DNA from 4 places in the Streptomyces sp. NPDC048604 genome. Region 3 is predicted to be linked to each of the others. Evidence: riboswitches for the same ligand, from Rfam matches in the RefSeq annotation. Region 3 holds a riboswitch; each other region holds the start of a gene.
The links. A riboswitch is a leader RNA that binds a small molecule or an ion and turns the genes downstream of it on or off. The one in region 3 is predicted to bind cyclic di-AMP.

Region 1 (6,992 bases), on a different contig from region 3:
GGACATGGAGCCCGAGTCGGTGGTGCTGACGCGCGGCGAGGACGACGAGACGCGCGACGTCGTGCGGACGGCGACGACCGTCCACTACGAGAAGCGGCTGGCGGCGCTCCCGCCGGACGCGGGGTCGTTCCGCGAGGCGCTGGCCCGGTCGCACGGCGGCGCGATGATCGCCGTCGAGTACAGCGAGGCGCCCACGCCGGCCTGGCCGATTCCCGGCGGAGCGGCGGAGTGGGACGCCCTGATGCTTGAATTCCGCCATGAACACGACCGCTCTTAGCCGTTCCGGTTCCGCCGACCGCGCCACGGACGTCGACGTCCTGCGCGTCTTCTGCGCCGGCGACGGCCGGTACGGCAACGCCCTCGGCGTCGTACGCGACGGGCGCGACCACCCCGACGAGGCGTCCCGGCAGGCGCTGGCCAAGGAACTCGGCTTCAGCGAGACGGTGTTCGTCGACGACCCCGAGCGCGGGATCGTCGACATCTACACCCCCGGCCTGCGGCTGCCGTTCGCGGGGTACCCCCTGGTCGGCGCGGCCTGGCTGCTCGACCTGGAGGTCGTCCGGCCGCCGGCCGGCGAGGTGTGGGTGCGCGGGGACGGCGAGTTCACCTGGATCGAGGCCCGGGCGGAGTGGGCCCCGCCGCGCACCCTGCGGCGGTACGCCTCGGCCGGGGAGGTCGACGCACTGGAGATCCCCGAGCCGGGTGAGTGGATCTACGCCTGGGCGTGGGAGGACGAGGCCGCGGGCCGGGTGCGCGCCCGTGGCTTCCCCGGGCGCGGCGACGGCATCGACGAGGACGAGGCCACCGGCGCGGCCGCCCTGCTGCTCACCGCACAGTTGGGCCGGGCGCTGAACATCACCCAGGGCCGGGGCTCGCAGCTTCTGACGGCCCCCGGCCCTGACGGAGTGATCGAGCTGGGCGGCCGGGTGCGCCTGGAACGCACCCTGACCGTCTGATCGCTCCCGGTGTGCCCCGGTACGTACCCCTAGTACGCTCCGAAGACGTTGTCGATGGAGCCGTACCGGTCGGCGGCGTAGTTGCAGGCCGCGGTGATGTTGGCGACCGGGTCGTAGGGGTCCATGGAGGTGCCCGGCACGTGGTACGCCTGGAACGTCGGGTCGATCACCTGGAGCAGGCCCTTGGACGGGGTGCCCTTGGCGGCGTTGGAGTCCCAGTTGTTGATGGCCAGGGGGTTGCCGGAGGACTCGCGCATGATGTTGCGGTGGATGCCGTCGTACGAGCCCGGGATGCCGTGCTTGGCCATGACGTCCAGGGCTTCGTTGATCCAGCCGTCGAGGGTGTTCGTGTAGGACTTGGGCGCGGCGTCGCGGGCGACGGTCTTCGCGGGGGCGGCGGCCTTCGCGGGGGCGGCCTTGGCCGGGGCGGCGCGCTTGGCGGAGCGGTCGGCGCGCTCGCCGGAGGCGGACGCCTTCGGCTTGGCGGGGGCGGCGACGGCCTTCTTTCCGAGGGAAAGACGCAGACCCGGGTGAATGAGTGACGGATTGTCACCCACGGCGACCCGGTTGTTCCGGTAGAGGCTCTTCCAGCCGCCGGAAATTCGCTGCTCCTCGGCGATCACCGAAAGGGAATCGCCGCGGACGACGGTGTAGGTCTTCGGCGCGGCTTTCGGTGCGGCCTGCGGAACGGCGGCCGCGATCTTCCCGACGGCGGCGGGGGCCGCGGGGGCCTGCTGGGGGGTGGCGGCCTGGGCGCCGGTCGGGATCAGCGGCAGCGCGAGCGCGGCGCCGCCGGTGCCGGCCATGGCGATGCCACGGCGCAGGGGACGTCGCTTGGGGCGGCGGTGCTTACCGGATGCGGGCATGGTGGTTCCTCTCCGGCGCCTTCGGGGTGAGCTGTCGGGTTCGGGCTGGAGCTGCCCGGCCGCACACGGCGGCTTCACCCCAAGCCGCCGCGGATTCCGCGCCGGCGCATTCGTGGGTCCCCCGCTCCTGCCGACGGGTGCGTGCTCGGTGTTTTTACGGACGGTGGCAGGATTCGGCGATCCGTCCGGGTCGACGCGAACGTAGGCGAGAAATGCGCCGGGAAACAAGACGCGAATTCCCTGATCAATTGATTTCGATCATTTACGGCGGGGCGGAAGAGGCCCTAACTGCCTTGCGGTGCACGGCGTCGAGGGCGGCACGGTCGCCTGGTGCTCCGTGGTCGCGTGACGGACATCACGGGGGAGGGGATCGGAATACCCGAAAAGGAAAGCCGAATTCCCAAAAGACGGGACAAAGGATATTAACTACGCAATAGCCGTGTTGTGCTGGTATGACCGAATCGAGACGGCTGTGACGGCGTACTCAGGCCCCGGATGAGTATCCGAGCCCTGACGGGACGTCGGGCGGGCGCGGCACGGTGTCCGCATGGGAATCAGCGCGCGCGAACTCGCCGCCAACACTCCGGCGACACGGGACCGGTACGTCGATCTGCTGCGGGTCGCCTCGCTCGGCGTCGTGGTGCTCGGGCACTGGCTGATGGCCGCCGTCACGGCGGACGGCGCGGTCGGCAACCTGCTGGCGGTCGTACCGGAACTCCAGATCGTGACCTGGGTGTTCCAGGTGATGCCGGTGTTCTTCTTCGTCGGCGGCTTCTCGCACGCGATCGCGCACCGCTCCCGCCCCCAGTACGCGGCGTTCCTCCGGGCCCGGCTGCAGCGGCTGCTGCGGCCCACGATGGTGTTCATCGGCGTGTGGGGCGCCCTCGCCCTGGTCGTCCAACTCCTCGGCGGGGACCGGGGCCTGACGGGGGTGGCGCTGCGCCTCGTCGCCCAGCCGCTGTGGTTCATCGGCATCTACCTGGCGATGGTCGCCTTCACCCCGCCGCTCCTGAAGCTCCACGAGCGGTACGGCTGGGGCGCGTTCGCCGCGCTGGTGGCCGCGGCGGCCGCGGTGGACGTGCTGCGGTTCGCGGCGGACGTGCCGTACGTGGAGTTCCTGAACTTCGCGTTCGTCTGGCTGGCGGTGCATCAGCTCGGGTTCCTGCGGGCCGACGGGATGATCCGGCTGCCCGGCGCCCTCGCGGTCGCCGGCCTCGCCGGCGCGGGGCTGCTCGTGGCCTTCGGCCCGTACCCGCTGTCGATGGTCGGGATGCCCGGCGAGAAGGTCTCCAACATGGCCCCGCCGACGCTGGCCCTGCTCTGCCACGGCCTGTGGCTGGTCGGCGCGGTCGAACTGCTCCGGGGCCCCGGAGCCCGGTTCGCGGCGCGGGCGGGCGTCTGGCGCAAGGTCGTGGCGGCGAACGGGATCGCGATGACGGCGTTCCTGTGGCACCTGTCGGCGATGCTCGGCGTGTACGGGGCGCTGCTGGCCCTCGGCGCGCGGCTTCCGGCCCCGGCGACGGCCGGATGGTGGGTACAGGCGCCCCTGCGGATCGCGGCCGCGGCGCTGCTCACGGCCGGCCTGGTCGCCGCCTTCCGCCGCTTCGAGCGGCCCGCCACGGCCGCGCCGGCCACGGGCGAGGGCGGCCCGGTGGCGGCCCTGGGCATCACGCTGGCACTGCTGGGCGTCCTGGGCCTGTCGATGGTCGGCTTCGGCGGCCTGCTCGAGGGCCGTACGGCCCTGCTGATAGCCGTGCATGTGAGCGCGCCGGCGGCGGTGGGGATGGCGCTTGCGGGCTGGCTCCTCGTGGAGCGGGCGGGCCGGGGCGGACGGCGGGGACCGGGCGCCGCGTGAGGGCGCCGGCCCGGGCCGTGGGCCGGGCCCCTACGCGCTCATCCGGAACTCGTCCGCCAGCTCCCGGAACATGGCCCCGTTGTAGTCGAAGGCGCGCTTGCACTCGTCGACGATCCGCTGCCGCTCCAGGTCGTCCGCGTTCACGCCGTCGAGGAGCTCGCGGTAACCCCGCTTGAAGGCGGCCGGGTTGGCGATGTCGTCGAAGACGTAGAAGCGGACGCCGTCGCCCTTGCGGGCGAAGCCCCAGGTGCGCTCGGCGCGGTCGCGGATGATCTGGCCGCCGGAGAGATCGCCGAGGTAGCGGGTGTAGTGGTGGGCCACGTACCCCGCGGGCCAGTCGCGGGCGCAGGCCCCGACGCGGTCGGCGTACGCGGTGGTGGCCGGGAGCGGGGAGACGCCGGCGCGCCAGTCGGGGCCGCGCAGATGCGCCAGGTCCTGCTCCAGCGCCGTGGTGCGGAAGAGCTCGGGCCGTATGAACGGCCCGGCGACGGGGTCGGCGCGCAGCGCCTCGGCGCCCTCTTCCAGGGCGCGGTACACGAACCAGAGCTGTTCGGTGTAGCGCGCGTACGCCTCGACGCCGAGGCGGCCGCCGAGCAGGTCGGTCATGAAGCCCGACGACTCGGCCTCGGTGTGCTGCTGCTGCGACGCGGTGCGGATCAGCGTGGAGAAGGGCGTGGTCAAGGCATGCCTCCGGAACCGGGCGGTCGTCGGGACGGGAACCGGTGATGATCCTGCTACTTAGGTTTGCCTAAGTCAACCAGTTCCCGACGGCCTGTCGGTAACGAAGGTACCCCGCGGAGGGCCTACGGCAACGTGAGGATTTCCGCACCGCTCTCGGTGACGACGAGGGTGTGCTCGAACTGCGCGGTCCGCTTGCGGTCCTTCGTGACGACCGTCCAGCCGTCGTCCCACATGTCGTACTCGTGGGTGCCGAGGGTCAGCATCGGCTCGATGGTGAAGGTCATGCCGGGCTGGATGACGGTCGTGTGGTGGGGCGAGTCGTAGTGCGGGACGATCAGACCGGAGTGGAAGGACGAGTTGATGCCGTGACCGGTGAAGTCCCGGACGACGCCGTAGCCGAAACGCTTGGCGTACGACTCGATGACCCGGCCGATGATGTTGACCTGGCGGCCGGGCTTGACGGCCTTGATCGCCCGGTTCAGGGACTCGCGGGTGCGCTCCACCAGGAGCCTGGACTCCTCGTCGACGTCGCCGCAGAGGTAGGTGGCGTTGTTGTCGCCGTGGACGCCGTGGATGTACGCGGTGACGTCGAGGTTCACGATGTCGCCGTCGCGGAGCACGGTGGAGTCGGGGATGCCGTGGCAGATGACCTCGTTGACCGAGGCGCACAGCGACTTGGGGAAGCCGCGGTAGCCGAGGGTGGAGGGGTAGGCACCGTGGTCGCACATGTACTCGTGCGCGACGCGGTCGAGCTCGTCGGTGGTGACGCCGGGGGCGATGTGCTTGGCCGCCTCCGCCATCGCCCGGGCGGCGATGCCGCCGGCGATGCGCATCCGCTCGACGGTGTCGGAGTCCTGCACCTCGGGGCCGGTGTACGGGGTGGGGGCGGGCTTCCCGACGTACTCGGGACGGCGGATGGCTCCGGGGACGGAGCGGTGGGGGGAGAGCTCCCCGGGCACGAGCAGCGACTGGCCAGACATGCAGCGAGTCTAACCAGCCGGGGTGGGGCAGCATGGCGTCAGAGAGACGGATGAAGGAGCGGGAGATGTCCCTGTTCAAGAGGCGCACGACCGGCAAGCCGGGCGAGTGGTTCTACTGCCTGGAGCACAAGAAGGTCGAGGAGGGCCCGGACTGCCCGGCCAAGAACCGCTTCGGCCCCTACGCGACGCGGGAGGAGGCCTCCCACGCCATGCAGACGGCCCAGGAACGGAACCTGGAGTGGGACACCGACCCGGCCTGGCACGACAGCCGGAAGAACGACGACGAGAGCCGCTGACCGGGCCCTCACCAGCGGGGCGGCGGTGGGGACGTCAGGCGGTCGGCCAGCCGGGAGAGACGGTCGCGGAAGGTGCGGCGCCGGCCCGCAGGGTGGCCGTTCTCGCCGGTGGCGGCGCTCACCAGGTGCTGGAGGGTGTCCAGGTCCAGCTCGGCGGTGTCCGCCGCCACCGTGAGCTCCTCGTGGGCCAGGCCCCGCAGCTCCGGGTCGCCCCCGTCCAGGGACAGCACCGTCGCGCCGGCGCGCCGGGCGTCGTGGACGCGCTCCAGGACGGGGGCGTCCGGGCTGGCGGGGGCGACCACCAGGACGGTCGAGCCGCGGCCGGCCGCCTCCAGCCGGCCCAGGCCCACCGCCAGGTGCGCCGGGTCGCCCGGCCGCACCCGGTGCCGGACCAGGGTCGGCGTCAGCTCCGGGCGGCCCGACCACGCCGCCTCGTCCACCAGATGCGCGGCCAGGTGCCACGGCTCGTACGCCGCCGTGCCCACCAGCAGCAGTCCGCCGCCGTGCGGCAGCACCGACGAACGCAGCGCCCCGGCGAACCTCCGGGCCGCCGCCGGCCACTCCGTCCCGGCCAGCACTTCACGCAGCAACGCGACGCGTACGGCATCCATGGCACCGCATCCTGCCGCCCGCCCGGCGCCTGTGCCGCCGGTTCGGGGCGGCTCACCCGTACGGGAACCGGCCGACCGGCCAGTAATGTCGGGGCCATGACTTCCACTGACAGTGCGCAGAAGGCCCCCGCCAAGGACCCCTGGGACCTCCCGGACGTCTCCGGGCTCGTCGTCGGCGTCCTCGGCGGCACCGGCGACCAGGGCCGTGGCCTCGCCTACCGGCTCGCCCGCGCCGGGCAGAAGGTGATCATCGGCTCCCGGGCCGCCGAGCGCGCCGAGACGGCCGCCGCCGAACTCGGCCTCGGCATCGAGGGCGCCGACAACGCCGAGTGCGCCCGGCGCAGCGACATCGTGATCGTCGCCGTGCCGTGGGACGGCCACGCCAAGACCCTCGAGTCGCTGCGCGAGGAACTCGCCGGCAAGCTCGTCGTCGACTGCGTCAACCCGCTCGGCTTCGACAAGAAGGGCGCCTACGCCCTGAAGCCCGAGGAGGGCAGCGCCGCCGAGCAGGCCGCCGCGCTGCTGCCGGAGTCGCGGGTCACCGCGGCCTTCCACCACCTGTCCGCCGTGCTGCTCCAGGACACCTCGATCGAGGAGATCGACACGGACGTGATGGTGCTCGGCGAGTCGCGCGCCGACACCGACCTCGTCCAGGCGCTCGCCGGCCGCATCCCCGGCATGCGCGGCGTGTTCGCCGGCCGGCTGCGCAATGCCCACCAGGTCGAGTCGCTCGTCGCCAACCTCATC
Region 2 (6,992 bases), on a different contig from region 3:
GCTCCTCGCGGCCGCGGCCGCCGTCCCCGTGACGTTTCTGCTCTCCCGAACGATCATGCTTGGAGCCGACACCACCCGAACGCACGAGTCGTTGGTCGAGACAGTCGCGACGAAGTAGTGGCCCGGGCCACGGCGACTGCCTAACATCGATCACCGCAAGGTCGTAATTCGATCAGGACGACGAACGACCCACGCCGGGAGGCTCCTTTGCACCGCCGCACTGCGCTCTCCGTCTCCGCCGCGCTCCTCGTCGCGGCCCCCCTTCTCACCGCCTGCGGCTCCGACGCGCACCCAGGCGCGGCGGCCGTCGTCGGGGGACAGCGGATCGAGGTCTCCAGTCTCCAGGCGCAGGTGAGCGACGTGCGGGCCGCGCAGCAGGCCTCGCCGCAGGCGGCGCAGCTGTTGCAGGCCACCGGCGACCTCAGCCGCGAGAAGCTCAACGGCATGATCTTCGACCGGATCGTGGAGCGGGTCGCGAAGGACCACGGTGTCAGCGCGACCCGCGCCGAGATCCAGCGGACCCGCGCCCAGGCGGCGGCGCAGGCCGGCGGCGAGGAGCGGCTCGCCACGATGCTGCTCCAGCAGCAGGGCATCGCGCCGGACCAGATCGACGCGGCGGTGCGCCGCCAGATCCTGATGAACAAGGTCGCCGAGAAGATCGGCGCGACGGACTCCCCCGAGGGCCAGAAGAAGCTGACGGAGGTGTTCACGGAGGCGTCGAAGTCGCTCTCGATCGACGTGAACCCGCGGTACGGCACCTGGGACGACGCCAAGATCCAGCTCGGTACGTACGACGCGCCGTGGATCCGGCAGCGCACGCAGCAGGCCCCGGCGATCCAGTCCTGAGCGCGCGGTAGGTTCGAGGGGTGAACGCTGAAAGCCCCGGCCGCATCGTCCTGCTCACCGCCAGCCACCGCGTGGCCCCCGGACTGCTGTCCTGGCCCGCGTGGCAGACGCTGCACGCCGCGGACCGGGTGCTGTGCGCCGACGAGCACCACCCCCAGCTGCCGTATCTGCGCGAGGCCGGGGTCGCCGTCGAGTACGTCGGCCCCTCCGCGCAGGACCTCGTCGACGCCTGCGCCGGCGGCCGTACGGTCGTGGTGCTCGCGTCCGGCGAGGGCGACCAGCCGCTGACCGACGGGCTCGCCCGGCTGGCGGGCTCCGGCCGGGTCGCCATGCCCGACCTGGAGCTGCTGCCCGGCTCGTACGATCTGCCCGGCGCCCGGCTGCTGGACCTGGTGCAGGTGATGGACCGGATCCGGCGCGAGTGCCCCTGGTCCTCGCGGCAATCGCACAAGGGCCTGGCGAAGTACGGCATCGAGGAGGCGTACGAGCTCGTCGAGGCGATCGAGGACGGGGACCGGGACGAACTGCGCGAGGAGCTCGGCGACGTGCTGCTTCAGGTCGTCTTCCACGCCCGGATCGCCGAGGAGTACGAGGACCCGGACGAGGCGTTCTCGATCGACGACGTCGCCGGGGGGATCGTCGAGAAGCTGATCCACCGGCATCCGCACGTCTTCGGCGACGCGCACGCGGAGACGCCGGAGGACGTCAAGGAGCACTGGCTGCGCACCAAGGCCGTCGAGAAGCAGCGCGACTCCGTCACGGAGGGAGTCCCGCTCGGCCAGCCCGGTCTGGCGCTCGCCGCCAAGCTCGCGGGCCGGGTCCGTACGGCGGGCCTGGACGTGGCCCTGCCGTCCGGCGACGGCATCGGCTACGAGCTGCTGGCCCTCGCGGTCCGTGCCGAGGCCGAGGGCGTCGACCCGGAGGCCGCGCTGCGCGCCGCCGGCCGGGCGTACCGCGACGCGATCCGCGCGGTCGAGCAGGGGTAACGTCGCAGGGTGAGTCAGAGCCCTGCCCCCGAACTCTTCAGCTGGGAGTTCGCCACCGATCCCTACCCCGCCTACGCCTGGCTGCGGGAGCACGCGCCCGTGCACAGGGCGACGCTGCCCAGTGGCGTGGAGGCGTGGCTGGTGACGCGGTACGGGGACGCGCGGCAGGCGCTGGCGGACCAGCGGCTGTCGAAGAATCCGGCGCATCACGACGAGCCCGCGCACGCCAAGGGCAAGACCGGCATTCCGGGCGAGCGCAAGGCCGAGTTGATGACGCATCTGCTGAACATCGACCCGCCGGACCACACCCGGCTGCGCCGGCTCGTGTCGAAGGCGTTCACCCCGCGCCGGGTCGCCGAGTTCGAGCCGCGGGTGCAGGAGCTGACCGACCGGCTGATCGATGACATCGTCTCCAAGCACCACGGCGGCGAGAAGGGCGCGGTGGGCACGGCGGACCTCATCCACGAGTTCGCCTTCCCGCTGCCCATCTACGCCATCTGCGATCTGCTCGGCGTCCCCCGCGAGGACCAGGACGACTTCCGGGACTGGGCCGGGATGATGATCCGGCACGGCGGAGGTCCCCGCGGGGGAGTGGCGCGCTCGGTGAAGAAGATGCGCGGCTACCTCGCCGAGCTGATCCACCGCAAGCGTCTCGATCCGGGCGACGACCTGATCTCCGGTCTCATCCGCGCCTCGGACCACGGCGAGCACCTCACCGAGAACGAGGCCGCCGCGATGGCCTTCATCCTGCTCTTCGCCGGCTTCGAGACCACCGTGAACCTCATCGGCAACGGCGTGTACGCGCTGCTGCGCAACCCGGAGCAGCGCGAGCGCCTGCAGGCGTCCCTGGCCGCCGGTGAGACGGAGCTGCTGGCCACCGGCGTGGAGGAGCTGCTGCGGTACGACGGTCCCGTGGAGCTGGCGACGTGGCGGTTCGCCACCGAGCCGCTCACCCTGGGCGGGCAGGACATCCGGCCCGGCGACCCGGTCCTGGTGGTGCTCGCGGCCGCCGACCGGGACCCGGAGCGGTTCGCCGAGCCGGACATTCTCGATCTGTCGAGGCGCGACAATCAGCACCTCGGGTACGGGCACGGGATCCACTACTGTCTGGGCGCCCCGCTGGCCCGTCTGGAGGGCCAGATTGCGCTCGCGTCGCTGCTGACTCGCTTGCCGGACTTGCGACTTGGGGCCGATCCGGCCGAACTGCGGTGGCGCGGCGGGCTGATTATGCGTGGCCTGCGCACGCTTCCGGTGGAGTTCACCGTCCCGTACAACTGACGGCGCGTCATGAATGTGATCTTTACGTGATCTCCGCTGCATCGACTTGTGACTCACGTTCGAATGCCGCTACTTTCACCGACACCTCAGCAGTCACGCGAAAGGCACTCCCCATGCGCTCCGGGAACGGACGACACCGCAGACCCCGTCAGGCCCCCGCTCTCGTCGTCGCCGCGGGGGTGACCGGATCCGCCCTCGCCCTTCCGCTGCTCGCCGCGGGCTCCGCCTCCGCCGCCGACGGGGCGACGTGGGACCGGGTCGCCGAGTGCGAGTCGGGCGGACTGTGGAGCGCCGACTTCGGCAACGGGCTGTACGGCGGGCTGCAGTTCACCCAGGAGACGTGGGACTCGTACGGCGGCACCGAGTACGCCGCCCGCCCGGACCTCGCCAGCCGCGCCCAGCAGATCGCGGTCGCCGAGAAGGCGCTGGCCGCGCAGGGGGCGAAGACGTGGGCCACCTGTGCCGCGATCGTCGGCCTGAAGGACGACGGCACGCTGAAGCCGTCCACGAAGCCCGGTGGCGTGCTGCCCACCGCTCCGACGACTCCGTCCACGTCGGCCGATGCGGACGCGAATCAGGACGACCGCGGGGAGGACTCCCCGGGCAAGGTGAAGTCCGACAAGTCCCTTCTGCCCGATGCGTCCGGTCAGCCGGGCGACGAGTCGGCCGAGAGCGGCGCCCCGGCCACCCCCACCACGCCCGCCGAGGACCACGCCACCCCCTCCGACCCTTCCGCTCCCGGCACGGGCAAGCACCGCGGCGACGCCGCGACCGAGAACCCGGATGAATCGGGCGACTCGTCCGAATCGGGGCGTCACGCCGCGCCGGCTGACGATGCGACACGCGACGCCGGCCGCACCGACCTCGACGAAGCGGGCGTTAATGGTACGGACGAGACCAAGGACGCCAAGGGTAAGAAGGCGGACACTTCGGACGAGTACACCGTCCAGCCCGGCGACAACCTCACGCAGATCGCGGCCGAGCACGAGCTCGACGGCGGCTGGCGCGCCCTCTACAAGGCCAACAAGGAGACCGTCGGGGGCGACCCGGACCTCATCCTCCCTGGCCAGAACCTGGAACTGACCGACCGGCAGAAGTAGGAGCGGCGGGCAGTTCGACGCCTTATGTCCGGTTCTGCGCAAATGAGACATGAGTCTCTTCGCCCCAACTGGCGTGTCCTGTCCGCAAAGTTTGCTTCCGTCACCTCCCACCAGCACAAACACCTCCGGCGGTAAGGCAAGTACGGGCGATTTTCCCGGGATGTCGGTCTTTGAACTTCCGGAGGGTCTGTGTCTACGGTCGTGACCGCTCGCCACCGCGGGCCCCGCCGACCGGAACGCCGAGTCCTGCCGCCGGCCGTCGGGAACAGTCGTCGCGTCAAGCGCCGAAGGCAGGAGCGGGGGACCCAAGGTAAGTGCCGGTCCCGGCCGTCGAGAGATGACGGCCGAACGACCGGCTCGGGGTGAAGCCGCGTGCGAGAGCACGCGGCCGGGCAACTCTTCCGGCCCGAACCCGACAGCTCACCTCGCAGGCGTCGGTGAGGAGACTTCCATGCTGTTTTCCGGCAAGGGCAAACACCGCCGTTCCTCCAAGGCCACCCGCGCCGTCGCGCTCGCCGGCATCGCCGGTGTCGCCGTCGCCGCGCCGCTGATGGCCGCGGGCAACGCGTCCGCCGCCACCGCCTCCGAGTGGGACCGCGTCGCCCAGTGCGAGTCCGGCGGCAACTGGTCCATCAACACCGGCAACGGCTACTACGGCGGCCTGCAGTTCTCGGCCTCCACCTGGGCCGCCTACGGCGGCACCGCCTTCGCGGCCACCGCCGACCAGGCCTCCAAGGCCCAGCAGATCCAGATCGCCGAGAAGGTCCTGGCCGGCCAGGGCAAGGGTGCGTGGCCGAGCTGCGGCGTGGGCCTGTCCAACGCCGCGTACACCGGCGGCGCCGCCGAGCAGGCGCAGCCGGAGCGCAAGGCCGAGCAGCCGACCACCCGCAGCGAGCAGCGCACCGCGCCGAAGCCCGTCGCGAAGGCCGCGAAGAAGGCCGCCAAGGCCGACGCCAAGAAGACCGTCACCACCCCGACCGGCAAGAAGGTCAAGAAGGGCGACGGCGAGTACAAGGTCGTCGCCGGCGACACGCTGAGCAAGATCGCCGCCGCGCACGACGTCAAGGGCGGCTGGGAGAGGCTCTTCCAGCTGAACAAGGACGTCGTCGAGGACGCCGACCTGATCTACCCGGGCCAGCAGCTCCACCTGAAGTGAGCCTCGCGGCCCGGGTGGGTCCGGCGGCCCACCCGTGCCGTGCGACCCTCCCGCGGTGACCACCCCGGCCCTGCGCGCAACTCCCCCCGTGTGCGCAGGGCCGGGGTTTCCGCATGGTTACTTGCGAGTAGTACGAGATCTTTCGCCCGGGATGCCCGCGCTCGGGTCCTTTTTCGTCCCAGGGGGCGGGCACCGACTGGCCGGGCACCCCGAGCCGGATAGGCTCATGTCGCAAGGCCAAGAGACCTTCGCACCTCTTCTCACGTCACATCCCAGAAGGAGATGCTCGTGCCGTCCATCGACGTCGTCGTAGCCCGGGAAATCCTGGACTCCCGAGGCAATCCCACGGTCGAGGTCGAGGTCGGCCTCGACGACGGCAGCACCGGCCGTGCTGCCGTTCCGTCCGGCGCCTCCACCGGTGCGTTCGAAGCCCTCGAGCTCCGCGACGGTGACAAGAGCCGTTACGGCGGCAAGGGCGTCGAGAAGGCCGTCCTCGCCGTGATCGAGCAGATCGGCCCGGAGCTCGTCGGCTACGACGCCACCGAGCAGCGCCTCATCGACCAGGCGATGTTCGACCTGGACGCCACCGACGACAAGTCCTCGCTCGGCGCCAACGCCATCCTCGGCGTCTCCCTCGCCGTGGCGCACGCCGCCTCCGAGGCCTCGGACCTGCCGCTGTTCCGCTACCTCGGCGGCCCGAACGCGCACCTGCTGCCCGTTCCGATGATGAACATCCTGAACGGCGGCTCGCACGCCGACTCCAACGTGGACATCCAGGAGTTCATGATCGCGCCGATCGGCGCCGAGTCCTTCTCCGAGGCGCTGCGCTGGGGTGCGGAGGTCTACCACACCCTCAAGTCCGTCCTGAAGACCAAGGGCCTGTCCACCGGCCTCGGCGACGAGGGCGGCTTCGCCCCGAACCTCGGCTCCAACCGTGAGGCGCTCGACCTCATTGTGGAGGCCATCAAGCAGGCCGGCTACGTCCCGGGCAAGGACATCGCGCTGGCGCTCGACGTCGCCGCGTCCGAGTTCTACAAGGACGGCGCCTACGAGTTCGAGGGCAAGTCCCGCACGGCCGCCGAGATGACCGAGTACTACGAGGAGCTCGTCTCCGCGTACCCGATGGTCTCCATCGAGGACCCGCTGTACGAGGACGACTGGGCCGGCTGGAAGGTCCTCACCGACAAGCTGGGCACCAAGGTCCAGATCGTCGGCGACGACCTGTTCGTCACCAACCCGGAGCGCCTGGCCCGTGGCATCGAGGAGGGCACCGCGAACGCCCTGCTGGTGAAGGTGAACCAGATCGGTTCGCTGACCGAGACCCTCGACGCCGTCGAGCTGGCTCAGCGCAACGGCTTCAAGTGCATGATGTCCCACCGTTCCGGCGAGACCGAGGACGTCACCATCGCCGACCTCGCGGTCGCGGTGAACTGCGGCCAGATCAAGACCGGCGCCCCGGCCCGCTCGGACCGCGTCGCCAAGTACAACCAGCTGCTGCGCATCGAGGAGATCCTCGACGACGCCGCGGTCTACGCCGGCCGCAGCGCCTTCCCGCGCTTCAAGGGCTGACGCCAAGCCGTAGGGCAGCTTCCCCGCGTCCCCGCACTCGGTCCCGTACCGTGTGCG
Region 3 (6,992 bases):
CGTACCGCACCGCCTCGGCCAGCGCCCGCACGGCCCGCTCGGCGGCGGGGTAGGCGGGGATGTTGCCGGGGGTGGTGGGGGGATTCGCGGTGGGGGCCGTCGGGACGGCGGGGGGTGTAGGGACGGCGGGGGTCGTCGGAGGGACGGCGGGGGACGACGCCCCCGCGGCCGCCGGCGGCGCCCCCGCCTCGGGTGCCGGCTGTCTGCGGGCCGCCGCGCCCGGGGCCGTACTGGCCGCCGCGGACAGGGCCTCCGCGAGGCCGCCCATCTCGACGTGCACGACCACGACCGGCTTCGCCGGCCCGTCGGCGGAGGCGACCGCGGAGCGCAGGGCCGCGGCCAGGACCTCGCCTTCGCCCGACTCGGTGACGCCGTTCTCCCCGACCCACGGGATCGCGGTGACGACGACGGCGTCGGACAGGGGGTCGGCGAGCGCCTTGGCGAGCGCGCGGCGGAAGTCGTCGGGCGTCGCCGCGGTCGTCAGGTCCAGGGGCCGGAGCGGACGCAGGCCCTCCGTCAGGCAGGCGTCGTACGTGAGCAGCCCGAGGGACTCGGAGTTGCCGAGGACGGCGACGCGGGGCCCGTCCGGAAGCGGCTGGCCCGCCAGCAGCAGGCCCGCGTCGACCAGTTCGGTCACCGTGTCGACGCGGATCACGCCGGCCTGCCGCAGCAGCGCGGAGACGGTGGCGTGCGGGATGCGGGTGGCGGGGACCCGGTGTCCGGGCGGCGCGCTGCCGCTGTGCCGCGCGCCCCTGACCACGACGACCGGCTTGACCGCCGCGGTGCGCCGGGCGAGGCGGGTGAACTTGCGGGGGTTGCCCATGGACTCCAGGTAGAGCAGGACGACGTCGGTGTCGGGGTCGTCGTAGCCGTACTGGAGGTAGTCGTTGCCGGAGACGTCCACCCGGTTGCCGGCCGAGATGAAGGAGGAGAGCCCGGCGCCGCGCCGGTGCAGCCCGGCTAGCAGGGCGATGCCGATCGCGCCGGACTGGGCGAACAGCCCGATCCGCCCGGCGGCCGGCGGCTGCGGCGCGAGCGAGGCGTTCAGCCGGACGTCCGGGGCGGTGTTGATGATCCCGAAGGCGTTGGGGCCGATGACCCGCATCCCGTACGAACGGGCCTGCCGCAGCAGCTCGCGCTGCCGCCGCCGGCCCTCGGTGTCGCCGCTCTCCGCATATCCGGCGGACAGCACGACGAGGCCCTGCACCCCGTGCTCGCCGCAGTCGGCCACGGCCTCGGGGACCCGCTCGGCGGGGACCGCGACGACCGCCAGGTCGACGGGCGCGCCGATCTCGCCCACCGAGCGGAAGGCGGGGACGCCGTCGAGTTCCGTCGCGTCCTCGGGCAGCGAGCGGTTCACCGCGTACACGGGCCCGGTGAAGCCGGCGTCCAGGAGGTTGCGGAGCACGGCGCGGCCCACGCCGCCGTGGGTGCGGCCGGTGCCGACGACCGCGACCGAGCCGGGCGCGAGCAGCCGGTGCACCGAGCGCGATTCGGCGCGCTGCTCACGGGCGCGCTGCACGGCGAGCGAGCGGTCGGTGGGCTCCAGGTCCAGGTGGAGCCGGACCGAGCCGTCCTCGAAGCTCCGCTTCTGGGTGTAGCCGGCGTCCGTGAAGACCTTGATCATCTTGTTGTTGGCGGGCAGCACCTCCGCCGCGAACCGCCGGATCCCCCGCTCCCGCGCCACTGCCGCGATGTGTTCGAGCAGGGCCGAGGCGACGCCTCGCCCCTGGTGGGCGTCCTGGACGAGGAAGGCGACCTCGGCCTCGTCGGCGGGCGCGGGCGCCGGGCGGCCGGTCTCGTCGATGCGGTCGTAGCGGACGGTGGCGATGAACTCGCCGCCGACGGTGGCCGCGAGCCCGACCCGGTCCACGTAGTCGTGATGGGTGAAGCGGTGCACGTCCTTGGCCGAGAGCCGCGGGTACGGGGCGAAGAACCGGTAGTACTTCGACTCGTCCGACACCTGCTCGTAGAAGCTGACCAGCCGGTCGGCGTCGTCGACGGTGATCGGCCTGATCCGCGCGGTGCCGCCGTCGCGCAGCACGACGTCGGCCTCCCAGTGGTCGGGGTACGCGTGTTCCGACGGCGTCTGCATGGCGCAAGCCTACGGCCGGGGCACGCCCCGGGCACCGGTCGCGCAGCCGGTCGGCGCCGGGCAGGGTGAGGGGAACCCGCGGGCCCGGCGGCACCGGGCCGAAGGGCGGTACGAGCCACCCGGCAAGCTGTGCGAGACTGGTCTAGACAACTCCTGAGACCCGAAGGGCAACACCATGGCAGAGCGCCGCGTCAACGTCGGCTGGGCCGAGGGCCTGCACGCCCGCCCCGCCTCCATCTTCGTCCGTGCCGCCACGGCCTCCGGCGTTCAGGTGACGATCGCCAAGGCCGACGGCAACCCGGTCAACGCCGCCTCCATGCTCGCGGTCCTCGGTCTGGGCGCGCAGGGCGGCGAGGAGATCGTGCTCGCTTCGGACGGCGAGGGCGCCGAGGCCGCCCTGGACCGCCTGGCGAAGCTGGTGGCCGAGGGCCTCGACGAGCTGCCCGAGACCGTCTGATCCCTCCGCGGGATCCGGGAGCGTCGCACCCGACGCGAAGAGCCGCCTGTGCCGGAATTCCGGCGGGGCGGCTCTCGCATTTCCGGGCAGCCGGCGATTCCTGCCGCCCGACATTTCGTCCGGCCGGAAATCCGGCCTGCTCCGATTCCGGGCAGCCGGAATCCCGGGTGCGGGGAATTCCCCCGTCCCGCGAATTGCACTTCTTTGTATACGGCGCGCCTGTTAATGCAGTGAGCCCGCGATGTTTACGGAATGTTGCGAAGTCCTCACACGGTCCCGCTCCGGCCGGCGCAACCGGTGAAGCGGCAGGGTGCGCTCGGCGTGCAGCGCGGTGAGCGCGCGGGCCCGCTCGGCGTCGCCGCGGGCCAACGCGTCCACGATCGCGCCGTGCTCGGCCCAGGTGTCCACGGGGCGGGCGGAGGTCTCGACCGCGTACATCCAGGCGATCTTGTGCCGCAACTGGGTGAGCAGCGCGGTGAGCGCCGGGCTGCCGGAAGCCTGCGCCAGGGTCTCGTGGAACCAGCCGCCGAGCGAGCGCAGGTCCTCGCCCTGTCCGCGCCGGGCCCGCTCCTGCCCCAGCCGCACCAGGCCGCGCAGCACTTTGAGGTGCGCCTCGGTGCGGCGCTGGGCGGCCCGCCCGGCGGCGAGCGGCTCAAGGAGCGAGCGGACGTCGAGCAGGTCGGCGGCCTCCTGTTCGGTGGGCTCGGCGACATGCGCGCCGGCGTGCCGGCGGCTCACCACGAAGCCCTCGGACTCCAGGGTGCGCAGCGCCTCGCGGACCGGGACGCGGGAGACGCCGTACCGGCGGGCCAGCTGCTCCTCGGTCAGCCGGCTGCCCCGCTCCAAGACCCCGGAGACGATGTCGTCCCGGATCGCCGTGCACACCGAATGCGCGGGAATGCGCATGTCCGACCTCCGCCTTAATCCGCGTGAAACCCGCCGACGGTCCCCTGTTCGCCGACTCTTCGGTGACTCTATTGCAGCGGAGCGGTAATTCCGACGGCCGATCGTGAATCATGGATGTCTTTCGGACGCGGAAAAGCCCCGACTCCGTACGAGCCGGGGCTTTTCCGGTGCGCTGTCCGCGGGTCCTGCCGGTCCGTCAGACGTTCACGCCGCGGGCGCGCAGATACGCGAGCGGGTTGATGTCCGAGCCGTACTCGGCGCCGGAGCGGGCCTCGAAGTGGAGGTGCGGGCCGGTGGAGTTGCCGGTCGAGCCGGAGACGCCGATCTGCTGGCCCGGCATGACGGACTCGCCGACCGAGACCGTGATGGAGGCAAGGTGGCCGTACTGGGTGTACGTGCCGTCGAGCATCCGGATCACCACGTTGTTGCCGTACGCGCCGCCCCAGCCGGCCTCGACGACGGTGCCGGCGCCGACAGAGCCGACCGTGCTGCCGTAGGGCGCCTTGAAGTCGATGCCGGAGTGGCTGCCGGAGGACCAGAGCGAGCCGCCGGCCTTGTAGCCGGTGGTGACGTACGAGCCGGCGATGGGCAGCCGGAAGGAGTGCAGACGCTTGCGCTCGGCCTCGCGGGCGGCGCGCTCACGCTCCTCGCGGATCTTCTTGGCGCGGGCCTCGGCCTTGCGCTTCGCCTCGGCCTCGGCCTTCGCCTTGGCGGCGGCCTCGAAGGCCTCCTGCTCCTGGGCGGCGGCCTGGGCGTCTATGCGGTCCGCGAGCGAGTCCACGCTGATCGCCTGGATCAGGCCGGTGTCCTCGAGGGCGGCGGCCTCCGTGTCGACGGCGAGCGCCGGGGAGGCGAGGGTGCCGATCACGCCGGTGGTGGCGAGGGCGGCGACGCCGGCGACGCCCGCGCTGCGGCGCGCCAGACGGCTGGGACCACGATGCTTCCCGGTGGCACGGGTGAACGCCATGAAGTGGCTGATCCTTTCCTTCCTTCTCGCCTACCGGGTTAGCTGACGGGTTCGGAGCAGGAAGGTCTCCTACGGGCTCCTCCGCCGGAAGGCGAAGGCGTCCGATTCACCCCAGGGACGGTGGGTCCCCGGCTCCCCAGGCTCGCACCTTCGGGGACTCGGCGATGACTGTCCGTTGCCGCGGGTGCGGCATGTGCAACCGACGAACAGCCGGACCGACGCTAAGCGGACCGTCTTTCAATCACCAAACAGACACGGAAGTTTGTAGCGCATCCCACAGGGCATTCACGTAGCTTTCCCCCTCGATCCGGACAAACGGGAGGACCCCGACGCATCGGGGCATCGAGGTCCTCGCAGTGGCCTGGGGCCGGGTCGATCAGCCGGTCACGACGGTGACTTCGCCGATGCCGAGGGCGCGCACCGGCTCCTCGATCTCGGCGGCGTCGCCGACCAGAACCGTCACCAGCCGGTCCACAGGGAAGGCATTGACGACGGCGGCCGTCGCCTCCACCGTGCCCGTCTCGGCGAGCCGGGCGTACAACTGCGCCTGGAAATCGTCCGGAAGACGCTGCTCGACCTGGTCGGCGAGCGTGCCGGCGACCGAGGCCGCCGTCTCGTACTTGAGCGGTGCCACGCCCACCAGGTTCTGCACCGCCACATCGCGCTCGGCGTCCGTCAGACCCTCGGCCGCGAGGGTGCGCAGCACCTTCCACAGGTCGTCAAGTGCCGGGCCGGTGTTGGGGGTGTCGATCGAGCCGCTGATGGCGAGCATGGACGCGCCGTTGCCCCGGCCGTCCGAGCGCAGCACCTGGCCGAAGGCGCGCACGCCGTACGTGTAGCCCTTCTCCTCGCGCAGCACGCGGTCGAGCCGGGAGGTGAGGGTGCCGCCGAGGCAGTACGTGCCGAGCACCTGCGCCGGCCACACGCTGTCGTGCCGGTCCGCGCCGACGCGGCCGATCAGCAGCTGCGTCTGGACCGCGCCGGGGCGGTCCACGATGACCACACGGCCCGTGTCGTCGGCGGTGATCGGCGCCACCGGGTGCGACACCGCGGTGTCGCCGCTCCAGTCGCCGAGGGTGTCGGCGAGCAGGGCGTCCAGGTCGATGCCGGTGAGGTCGCCGACGACCACCGCGGTGGCGTTGGCGGGCCGCACATGGGCCTCGAAGAAGGCCCGCACGGCCGCGGCGTCGATGGGGGCCACCGTCTCCTCGGTGCCCTGGCGCGGCCGCGACATGCGCGAACCGGCCGGGAACAGCTCCTTGGAGAGCTGCTTGGCCGCGCGGCGGGCCGGGTTGGCCTGCTCGTGCGGGATCTCGTCGAGCCGGTTGCGCACCAGCCGCTCGATCTCGGTGTCGACGAACGCGGGCGCGCGCAGCGCCTCGGCGAGCAGGCCGAGCGCCTTCGGCAGCCGGGAGACCGGGACCTCCAGGGAGACCCGCACGCCCGGATGGTCGGCGTGCGCGTCCAGGGTCGCGCCGCAGCGCTCCAGTTCGGCGGCGAACTCCTCGGCGGAGTGCTTGTCCGTGCCTTCGGACAGCGCGCGGGCCATGATCGTGGCCACGCCGTCCAGGCCGGCCGGCTCGGCGTCCAGCGGGGCGTCGACGACGATCTCGACGGCCACCACCTGCTGGCCGGGGCGGTGGCAGCGCAGGACCGTCAGACCGTTGTCGAGCGAGCCGCGCTCGGGGGCCGGGAAGGCCCAGGGGCGGGCGTCGCCGGGCTGAGGCTGCGGGTGGAACTCCATGGTCGTCAAAGACGCGGCAGCGTCGCTCACTGGCCGGCTCCCTCTTCCTCGTCGCTGTCGCTCTCTGCGGCCGGGTCGCCCTGGCCCGCGGTGATCGGCTCGTACACGAGCACCGCCCGGTTGTCGGGGCGCAGCTTGGCCGCGGCGACCGCCTGCACCTCCTGCGCGGTGATGTCGAGGACCCGCTGCACGGCGGTCAGCGCCAGCTGCGGGTCGCCGAACAGCACCGCGAACCGGCACAGTTCGTCGGCGCGGCCGGCGACCGTGCCGAGCCGGTCCAGCCACTCGCGCTCCAACTGCGCCTGGGCGCGCTCCATCTCCTCGTCCGTCGGGCCCTCGGCGGCGAACCGCGCGAGCTCCTCGTCGACGGCCGCCTCGATCTGCGGCACCTCGACGCCGCCGGAGGTCTTCACGTCCAGCCAGCCCAGCGAGGGCGCGCCGGCCAGCCGCAGCAGGCCGAAACCGGCGGCGACGGCGGTGCGGTCGCGGCGGACCAGCCGGTTGTGCAGCCGGGAGGACTCGCCGCCGCCGAGCACCGTCAGGGCCAGGTCGGCCGCGTCGCACTCGCGGGTGCCGTCGTGCGGCAGGCGGTAGGCGGCCATCAGCGCACGGGCCGGGACCTCCTCCTCGACGACCTCGCGCAGCTGCTCGCCGATGGTCTCCGGGAGCGAGCCGTCGCGCGGCGGCTGCTTGCCGTCGTGCGAGGGGATGGAGCCGAAGTACTTCTCGATCCAGGCGAGGGTCTCCTCGGGGTCGATGTCGCCGACGACCGAGAGCACCGCGTTGTTCGGCGCGTAGTACGTGCGGAAGAAGTTCCGCGCGT
Region 4 (6,992 bases), on a different contig from region 3:
GGCCTGCGCCGGCGCCGAGGGCTGACCCTGGAGGCCGCCGCCCAGCGGGCCGGTCTCTCACCGGCCCATCTGTCCCGGCTGGAGACGGGCCGCCGTCAGCCCTCGTTGCCGATGCTGCTGGCGCTGGCCCGTATCTACGGTACGACGGTCTCCGCTCTGCTGGGCGAGGTTCCCCCGGAACACGACCCCATCGTCCGGGCCGGCCGGTCCGAGCCGGTCGAGGCGGACGGCTGGGTGTACCACCAGGCGGGCGGCGCGGGCCGGGCGCTCCAGGCGCTGCGGGTGCACGTCCCGCACGCCACCCGGGCGGACATCGTCCGGGTCCACCCCGGCGAGGAGTGGATCCACGTCCTGCACGGCAGGGTGCGGCTGGCCCTCGGCGACGCCGTGCACGTCCTCGATCCGGGGGACAGCGCGCACTTCGACTCGCTCACCCCGCACCGCATCGGCGCCGCCACGCCCGACGGCGCGGACGTGCTCTTCGTCCACACGCTGCTGCAGAGCCCGGCCGCCGAGCTGTGCCTCGGCGACCCGGGCCCGCACCGGCGCTGAACTCCCAGGAGGTTACCGACATGTCCGACAAGTCCGTTGCCATCACCGGTCAGGAGCGCGGGGGCGGCAAGTTCCCCAAGGGCCTGGTGCTGCGTCTCTTCGCCTACCTGGTCGCCGGCCATCTCTTCGCCGGCTTCCTCTACCTGCTCTTCCTGGTCGGCGGCGCGAACCAGTAGCCGCCGCCCCCGTACGGCGACCGTGCCCCGCTACGCCTGCGTGAGCAGCCGGGCGCGCAGCAGCTCGCGGGTCTCCGCGGAGAGCGCCAGGCCCTTGGTGAGGTAGCCCTCGACCGAGCCGTACGTCTCCTCCATCTGCTCGAACGCGGCCCGCAGGTAGTCGACGCGGGCGTCGAACAGCGGGCTCAGCAGCTCCATGACCTCGGGCGACATCCCGTCCGGGGCGGCGGAGCTGCGGTGCACCTTGTAGCGGCGGTGCGGCTCGTTGGACTTCACGTAGTCGGCCTCGATGGCCTCGCGCTCGACGCCGACCGCGAGCAGCGACACCGCGATCGACAGCCCGGCGCGGTCCTTGCCCGCCGCGCAGTGCATCAGCGCCGGCACGCTGTCCTCGGCCAGGGCATGCACGATCCGGCTGTGCTCGGGCGTCCGCTGCACAATCATCTTCCGGTACGAATCGGACATACGGGCGGCCGCCTGGCCGTTCCCGAGCATCTCCCGCAGCGTGGCGAGATCGCCCGAGCGCACCAGCTTCCAGAACTCCTTGCCGTCCGCCGGGTCGTTCAGGGGTATGTGCACGTTCCGCGTGCCGGGCAGCTCGACATCCAGGCCCTCGAACGCCCGGTCCGCCTCGTTGCGGAAGTCGAAGATCGTGTGCAGGCCGAGCGTCGACAGGAACGCCGCGTCCTCCGTGGTGGCGTGGGCCAGGTGCCCGCTGCGGAACAGCCGCCCCGGGGCGACGGCCCGGCCGTCCGCGGTCGGCAGACCGGCCACGTCGCGGAAGTTGCGAACGCCCGTCAGCTCGGGCTCGGTCGGCGGGGCCTGAGGCGTCTGCTGCGTCACGGGTGCTCCTGGTGCTCGATGGCGGAAAGAGATCGGTTCCTCGGGCAATCATCCAGGGTCGGTCCCCCCGGGCGCACCCCGCCGGGGGGTAATGCGCTTTCTGTCCGAATTGGGGGCTTCGGTATAACGCGCCCTGATTGCAGTGGAGATGGGCTTCGGGGCGTGAGCAGCGTCATAACCGTGACCGTCCGTGCCTGATCATTTTTCCCAAATGCCGTGTCCGGAAAGGAACGCGAAGATCCGTCATCCACGGAGGGTGACCGGAATTCCAAGGGGAAATTCCCGGCGAAGAATGCGAACGGGAATTCGTGGCTTGTTCCTCGCGACTCGGCTCGTCTAGCGTCACGCTCACTCCGGTCGGACCCGCCGAATCCTGCCACCGTCCGGATTTCCGCACTCACCCACGTACGGCAGGAGCGGGGGACCCAGGTAACACGCCGTTCCTCAGCACAGGACGGCTCGGGGTGAAGTCGCGCACCGCGCGGCCGGACAACTCCAGTCCGAACCCGACAGCTCACCTCGCAGGCGACGGAGAGGAATTCGCCATGCCCTCGAAGGGTAAGCATCGCCGTCCCAAGGTCAATCCGCTGACCCGCGGCTTCGTCGCCGCCGGCGCGGGCGGCGCCGTCGTCGCTCTGCCGCTGTTCGGCGCCACCGGCGCCCACGCCGCCGAGCAGGCCGCCCCCGCGGCCACCGAGCGCGTGGCCACCGTGGCCGCCGCTCAGCCCGCCGCCGCCCCGCAGGCCGCCGTCGCCAAGGCGAAGGCCAAGGCGAAGATCTACTCCGTCGTGCGCGGCGACTACCTGTCCAAGATCGCCGAGGAGCACGACCTCGCCGGCGGCTGGAAGAAGCTCTACTCCGACAACCGCCAGGTCGTCGGCGACAACCCGTCGCTGATCTTCCCGGGCATGAAGCTCACCCTCGGTGCCAAGTCCACGGCCAAGTCCACGGCCAAGGCCCCCGCGGCCAAGCCCGCCGCCAAGGCCGCGCCGAAGGCCGCGCCGAAGGCTGCTCCGAAGGCCAAGGCCGCCGACGAGACCCGCGCCTCCCGCAGCGCCGAGCGCACCGCCGCCCCGGCCGCCGCCTCCGGCTGGGTCGCCCCGGTCGACGGCGGCGTCTCCACCCCGTACCGCGCCTCCGGCGCGATGTGGTCCTCCGGCTACCACACCGGCGTCGACTTCATGGCCTCCTCCGGCACCAACGTCCGCGCCGTCGGCGCCGGCACCGTGGTCTCCGCCGGCTGGGGCGGCGCGTACGGCAACGAGGTCGTCATCCAGCACGCCGACGGCAGCTACTCGCAGTACGCCCACCTCTCCTCGCTCGCCGTCTCGGCCGGCGAGAGCGTGCGCGGCGGCCAGCAGATCGGTCTGTCCGGCTCGACCGGCAACTCCAGCGGCCCGCACCTGCACTTCGAGATCCGCACCGGACCGAGCTACGGCTCGGACGTCGACCCGCTGGCCTACCTGCGCAGCCACGGCGTCTCGATCTGACGGGAGCCATCCGGCGAGCGCCAACTGACGGGCGCCCGCCCAAGCGGCCCGAGGAGGCCCGGCACGTGTCCCACGTGCCGGGCCTCCGGCGTATTCCGGGTTGGGAAGATCTTGACCGGTGGCGTATCTCACCCTGCGTCAACCCCTCCTTACGGTCGCGTAGGTCACAACCGGGACGGAAGGATGCACTCTCGTGGCAGACGATTCGAGATCCAGAGACAGTGACGCATTCGGGTCGTACGCGGCGATCGGCGACAGCTTCACCGAGGGGGTCGGCGACCCCGCCCCGGACGGCGCGTACATCGGCTGGGCGGACCGGTTCGCGGTCCTGCTCGCCGATCAGCTGCCCGAGCCCGACGCGTTCCGGTACGCGAACCTCGCGGTGCGCGGCAGGCTCCTCGACCAGATCGTGGAGGAGCAGGTCCCGCGCGCCAAGGAGCTCGCGCCCGACCTGGTGACCTTCTGCGCGGGCGGCAACGACATCATCCGGCCCGGCAGCGACCCCGACGACGTCGCGGAGCGCTTCGAGCGCGCGGTCGCCGACCTCGCCTCCTCCGTCGGCACGGTCATGGTGACCACCGGCTTCGACACCCGCGGCGTCCCGGTGCTCAAGCACCTGCGCGGCAAGATCGCGACGTACACCGCGCACGTCCGCTCCGTCGCGGACCGCTACGGCTGCCCGGTCCTCGACCTGTGGTCGCTCAAGTCCGTGCAGGACCGGCGGGCTTGGGACGGGGACCGGCTCCACCTGTCGCCCGAGGGACACACCCGCGTCGCGCTGCGCGCCGCCCAGGTCCTCGGCGTGCCGGTGCCGACCGAGCCCGACCAGCCGTGGCCGCCGCTGCCGCCGCGCGGCGCGCTGGAGGTCACCCGCGACGACATCCACTGGGCGCGCGAGCACCTGGTGCCCTGGATCGGGCGCCGGCTGCGCGGGGAGAGCTCCGGCGACCACGTGACCGCCAAGCGCCCCGACCTCATGCCGCTGTGACCGCCGGCCCGCCGTGACCGTCAGGCCGGTGTGACCGGGAGGCCGGCGGGGATCCGTTCCAGCACGCCGCCGGCGAACACGTCGTACAGCGGCAGCGACTCCAGGTGGACGTACCCGATGTGGCAGTCGCACACCGCGAGCGGGCAGGCCCGGGGCCGCAGCGCGGCGCGGTACGACCCGTCGTAGAGGTTGCCCAGCGGAGTCCGCACGAAGTGGCAGCGCCGGACCGTGCCGTCGCCGTCCACCGAGATCACCGACGCGCCGGTCCGGCACGGCAGCCCCGCGGACCGGTGCGGATGCCGGCTGTACGGGAAGAGGGGGTCGAGCGCCGTCCACACCGCGGCCTCCTCGTCCGTGTACGTGTGCCCCTCCGCGGCGTTGACCCACAGGTACACCCGCTCCGGCAGCTCGGCGCGCAGCCGGCGGGCGTGCTCCAGATGGTCCGGCAGCCCGACCACGCCCACGCTGAACCGCACGCCCCGGGAGGCCAGGTCGCGGCACTTCGCGAGGAACCGGTCGTACGGCGTCTGGCCCGGGTGGTACGTGCACCACAGCGCAGCGGCCTCCGGATCCGCCTCCGCCAGCCACTCGGTGCGGCAGCTCAGGTTGGTCTGGATCGCCACCCGCTCCACGTGCGGGAGCCGGGACAGCTCGACCATCGCGCGCCGGTACCAGGAACGGACCAGACCCTCGCCCCACGGGGTGAAAAGGATCTTCAGCCGGTCGCCCGCCTCGCCCGCCGCGGTCGCCCAGGCGGCGAACCGCTCCAGCGCGGCCCGGTCGGCGCGCAGCTGCTCCCGGCTGTCCCGGCGCTTGGCGAACGGGCAGTACGGACAGTCGTAGTCGCAGGAGGCCAGCGGGCCGCGGTAGAGGATCGTCAGGTCCATGGCCGGCCCTACTTCGGCTCGTACGCGGCCATGGCCGACCGCACCGCCGGCGAGAACAGCTCGGGGCCCAGCCCGTCCGAGTACGCCAGCCCCTCAGCCGACAGCCGCAGCAGGCCCGCCGGGGAATCCCCGTCCAGCCAGCCCCGCGCCTCGAATCGGGCCAGCTCGGCCGGGAAGTCCGCGAACGGCGAGGAGCCGAACCGCTCCGCGTACGTCTCCAGCGCCAGGCCCTCCGCCTGGAGCAGCGACTGCAGCAGATGCCGGCGGCGCGCCTCGCCCCCGTCGACCCGGCGGCCCACCTCGGCCCGCGAGAAGTCCTCCGTCCCCGTGTACGCGTCGATGATCGAGCGGACCTCGCGCAGGTCGACCGCGTAGTCGAAGGAGTAGTGCAGCGCGGACGTGTACGAACGGGCGCCGCAGCCGAGCCCGATCATCCCGTCCGTCTGGCAGGCGTGGTCGTCCGGGCCCTGCGGCGGGGCGTCCGCGCGCCGGAACATTCGCATCGACACCTGCTCGTAGCCCCGCGCCAGGAGATGGTCGCGACCGTGGCGGTACAGGCGGAGCCGCTGCTCGTCCCACTCCCGGTCGGCCGCCGCACCGATCCGGCCGAGGCCGGTCAGCGGGCGTATGTAGAGCGGATAGAGGTACAGCTCCTCCGGCCGCCAGGCGAGCGCCGCGTCCAGCGAGCGCCGCCAGGTCCGCTCGGTCTGGCCGTCGATGCCGTAGATCAGGTCGATGTTGAGGACCGGCACCCCGCTGTCCCGGATGCGGCCCAGCGCCGCCTCCACGTCGGCCCGGCGCTGCGGCCTGACCGCCGCCCGCGCCTCCGCCTCCACGAAGCTCTGCACGCCCAGGCTCAGCCGGGTCGCGCCCCGGTCAGCGAGGACGGCGAGCCGGTCCGCGGTCGCGGTGGCCGGCGAGGCCTCCACCGACAGCGGCACCGCCCGCAGGTCCGCGCCCATCCGCTTCTCGGCGATGTCGCAGAGCCGCTCCAGCTCGCCGGCGGTCAGGAAGGTGGGCGTGCCGCCGCCGAAGGCCGCCGTGGCGAACCGGACCGGCTGCGCGTCGCCGAGCGCCTCGCGGACCGCCGTGGCCTGCCGGTCGAGTGCGTCGAGGTACCGGGCGGTGAGCTCGTCGGGCGCGCCGATCCGGGTGAACAGGTTGCAGAAGCCGCAGCGGACCTCGCAGAACGGTATGTGGGCGTAGAGCGAGAGCGCGTCCTTCGGCTCGCCGGCCCAGAGTTCGGCGAGCCGGGGACGGTCGTCGAGCCTGCGGTACGCGGTCTTGTGCGGGTAGGCGTAGACGTAGCTCTCGTACGGGCGGGGGAGCGCGGGCGGCGTCATGAGGAGGCCTCCGGGGCGTCGGCGCGGGCCTCCGGGCCGTCCAGGAGGAACTGCGCGTACGGGACGGTCCACACGGTCTCGTGGCCGATCCGGTGGCCGGTGTGGCCGTCCTCCCCGTACGCCGTGCCGTGGTCGGAGCAGACGATCGCGAAGCAGCGGCGGCGGCTGCGCATCGCGGCGAACAGCCGCCCGATGTGCCGGTCCACGTACTCCAGGGCCGCCGCGTGGCTGGCCCGCGAGTCCCCGGACTCCCGGGTGGCACCCGGCAGATGGAACCAGTTCGGCTGGTGCAGCGCGGCCACGTTGACGAACAGGAACAGCCGCCGATCGGCCGGCAGCGCCGCGACGACTTCCTCGGCGCGGGCGACCTGCGCCTCGAAGGACGTGGGGGAGGCGACGCCGAACTCCGGCTCCCAGTGGCTCTCCTGGAACAGGCCCGGCAGCACCGAGCCCAGCGGGCCCAGCTTGTTGAAGAAACCGACCCCGCCGATGCACACCGTCCGGTACCCCTGCCCGGCCAGCCCCGAGACCAGGTCCGGGGTGTCGTACACGAAGGTGCCGCCGGCGGTGGTCTCGCTGCCCGCGAACCGGGCGGCGAACAGCCTCGGGTGCGGTCCCGGGGAGGCCGGCGTGGGCAGGAAGCCGGCGAAGATGGCCTGGTGGGAGGCGTACGTGAAACTCCCCGGGGCGTGCCGGCGCTCCCAGCGGCCGCC

Region 1: another riboswitch for cyclic di-AMP. It lies ahead of ACGFMM_RS01130 (transglycosylase SLT domain-containing protein); the one in region 3 lies ahead of ACGFMM_RS28050 (M23 family metallopeptidase).
Region 2: another riboswitch for cyclic di-AMP. It lies ahead of ACGFMM_RS06950 (transglycosylase family protein); the one in region 3 lies ahead of ACGFMM_RS28050 (M23 family metallopeptidase).
Region 4: another riboswitch for cyclic di-AMP. It lies ahead of ACGFMM_RS25310 (peptidoglycan DD-metalloendopeptidase family protein); the one in region 3 lies ahead of ACGFMM_RS28050 (M23 family metallopeptidase).

The regions. Positions count from the first base shown of each region.
Region 1 is NZ_JBICVX010000001.1:264,491-271,482, reverse strand. Features, by position in the region: gene ACGFMM_RS01140 (hypothetical protein) at 1-277, shown strand, start outside; gene ACGFMM_RS01135 (PhzF family phenazine biosynthesis protein) at 258-956, shown strand; gene ACGFMM_RS01130 (transglycosylase SLT domain-containing protein) at 986-1,822, opposite strand; cyclic di-AMP (ydaO/yuaA leader) riboswitch at 1,826-2,011, opposite strand; gene ACGFMM_RS01125 (acyltransferase) at 2,370-3,677, shown strand; gene ACGFMM_RS01120 (heme oxygenase (biliverdin-producing)) at 3,708-4,358, opposite strand; gene map (type I methionyl aminopeptidase) at 4,481-5,338, opposite strand; gene ACGFMM_RS01110 (hypothetical protein) at 5,404-5,634, shown strand; gene ACGFMM_RS01105 (hypothetical protein) at 5,643-6,245, opposite strand; gene npdG (NADPH-dependent F420 reductase) at 6,342-6,992, shown strand, end outside.
Region 2 is NZ_JBICVX010000003.1:55,725-62,716, reverse strand. Features, by position in the region: gene ACGFMM_RS06975 (GtrA family protein) at 1-118, shown strand, start outside; gene ACGFMM_RS06970 (SurA N-terminal domain-containing protein) at 208-846, shown strand; gene ACGFMM_RS06965 (nucleoside triphosphate pyrophosphohydrolase) at 867-1,832, shown strand; gene ACGFMM_RS06960 (cytochrome P450) at 1,842-3,110, shown strand; gene ACGFMM_RS06955 (transglycosylase family protein) at 3,224-4,210, shown strand; cyclic di-AMP (ydaO/yuaA leader) riboswitch at 4,483-4,659, shown strand; gene ACGFMM_RS06950 (transglycosylase family protein) at 4,662-5,366, shown strand; gene eno (phosphopyruvate hydratase) at 5,649-6,935, shown strand.
Region 3 is NZ_JBICVX010000015.1:59,307-66,298, forward strand. Features, by position in the region: gene ACGFMM_RS28035 (GNAT family N-acetyltransferase) at 1-2,095, opposite strand, end outside; gene ACGFMM_RS28040 (HPr family phosphocarrier protein) at 2,271-2,552, shown strand; gene ACGFMM_RS28045 (GntR family transcriptional regulator) at 2,775-3,458, opposite strand; gene ACGFMM_RS28050 (M23 family metallopeptidase) at 3,655-4,425, opposite strand; cyclic di-AMP (ydaO/yuaA leader) riboswitch at 4,438-4,599, opposite strand; gene ACGFMM_RS28055 (M16 family metallopeptidase) at 4,802-6,169, opposite strand; gene ACGFMM_RS28060 (M16 family metallopeptidase) at 6,196-6,992, opposite strand, start outside.
Region 4 is NZ_JBICVX010000013.1:7,025-14,016, reverse strand. Features, by position in the region: gene ACGFMM_RS25325 (helix-turn-helix domain-containing protein) at 1-552, shown strand, start outside; gene ACGFMM_RS25320 (DUF6126 family protein) at 573-728, shown strand; gene ACGFMM_RS25315 (tyrosine-protein phosphatase) at 759-1,571, opposite strand; cyclic di-AMP (ydaO/yuaA leader) riboswitch at 1,926-2,112, shown strand; gene ACGFMM_RS25310 (peptidoglycan DD-metalloendopeptidase family protein) at 2,117-3,061, shown strand; gene ACGFMM_RS25305 (SGNH/GDSL hydrolase family protein) at 3,255-4,049, shown strand; gene ACGFMM_RS25300 (STM4011 family radical SAM protein) at 4,070-4,936, opposite strand; gene ACGFMM_RS25295 (STM4012 family radical SAM protein) at 4,945-6,279, opposite strand; gene ACGFMM_RS25290 (STM4013/SEN3800 family hydrolase) at 6,276-6,992, opposite strand, start outside.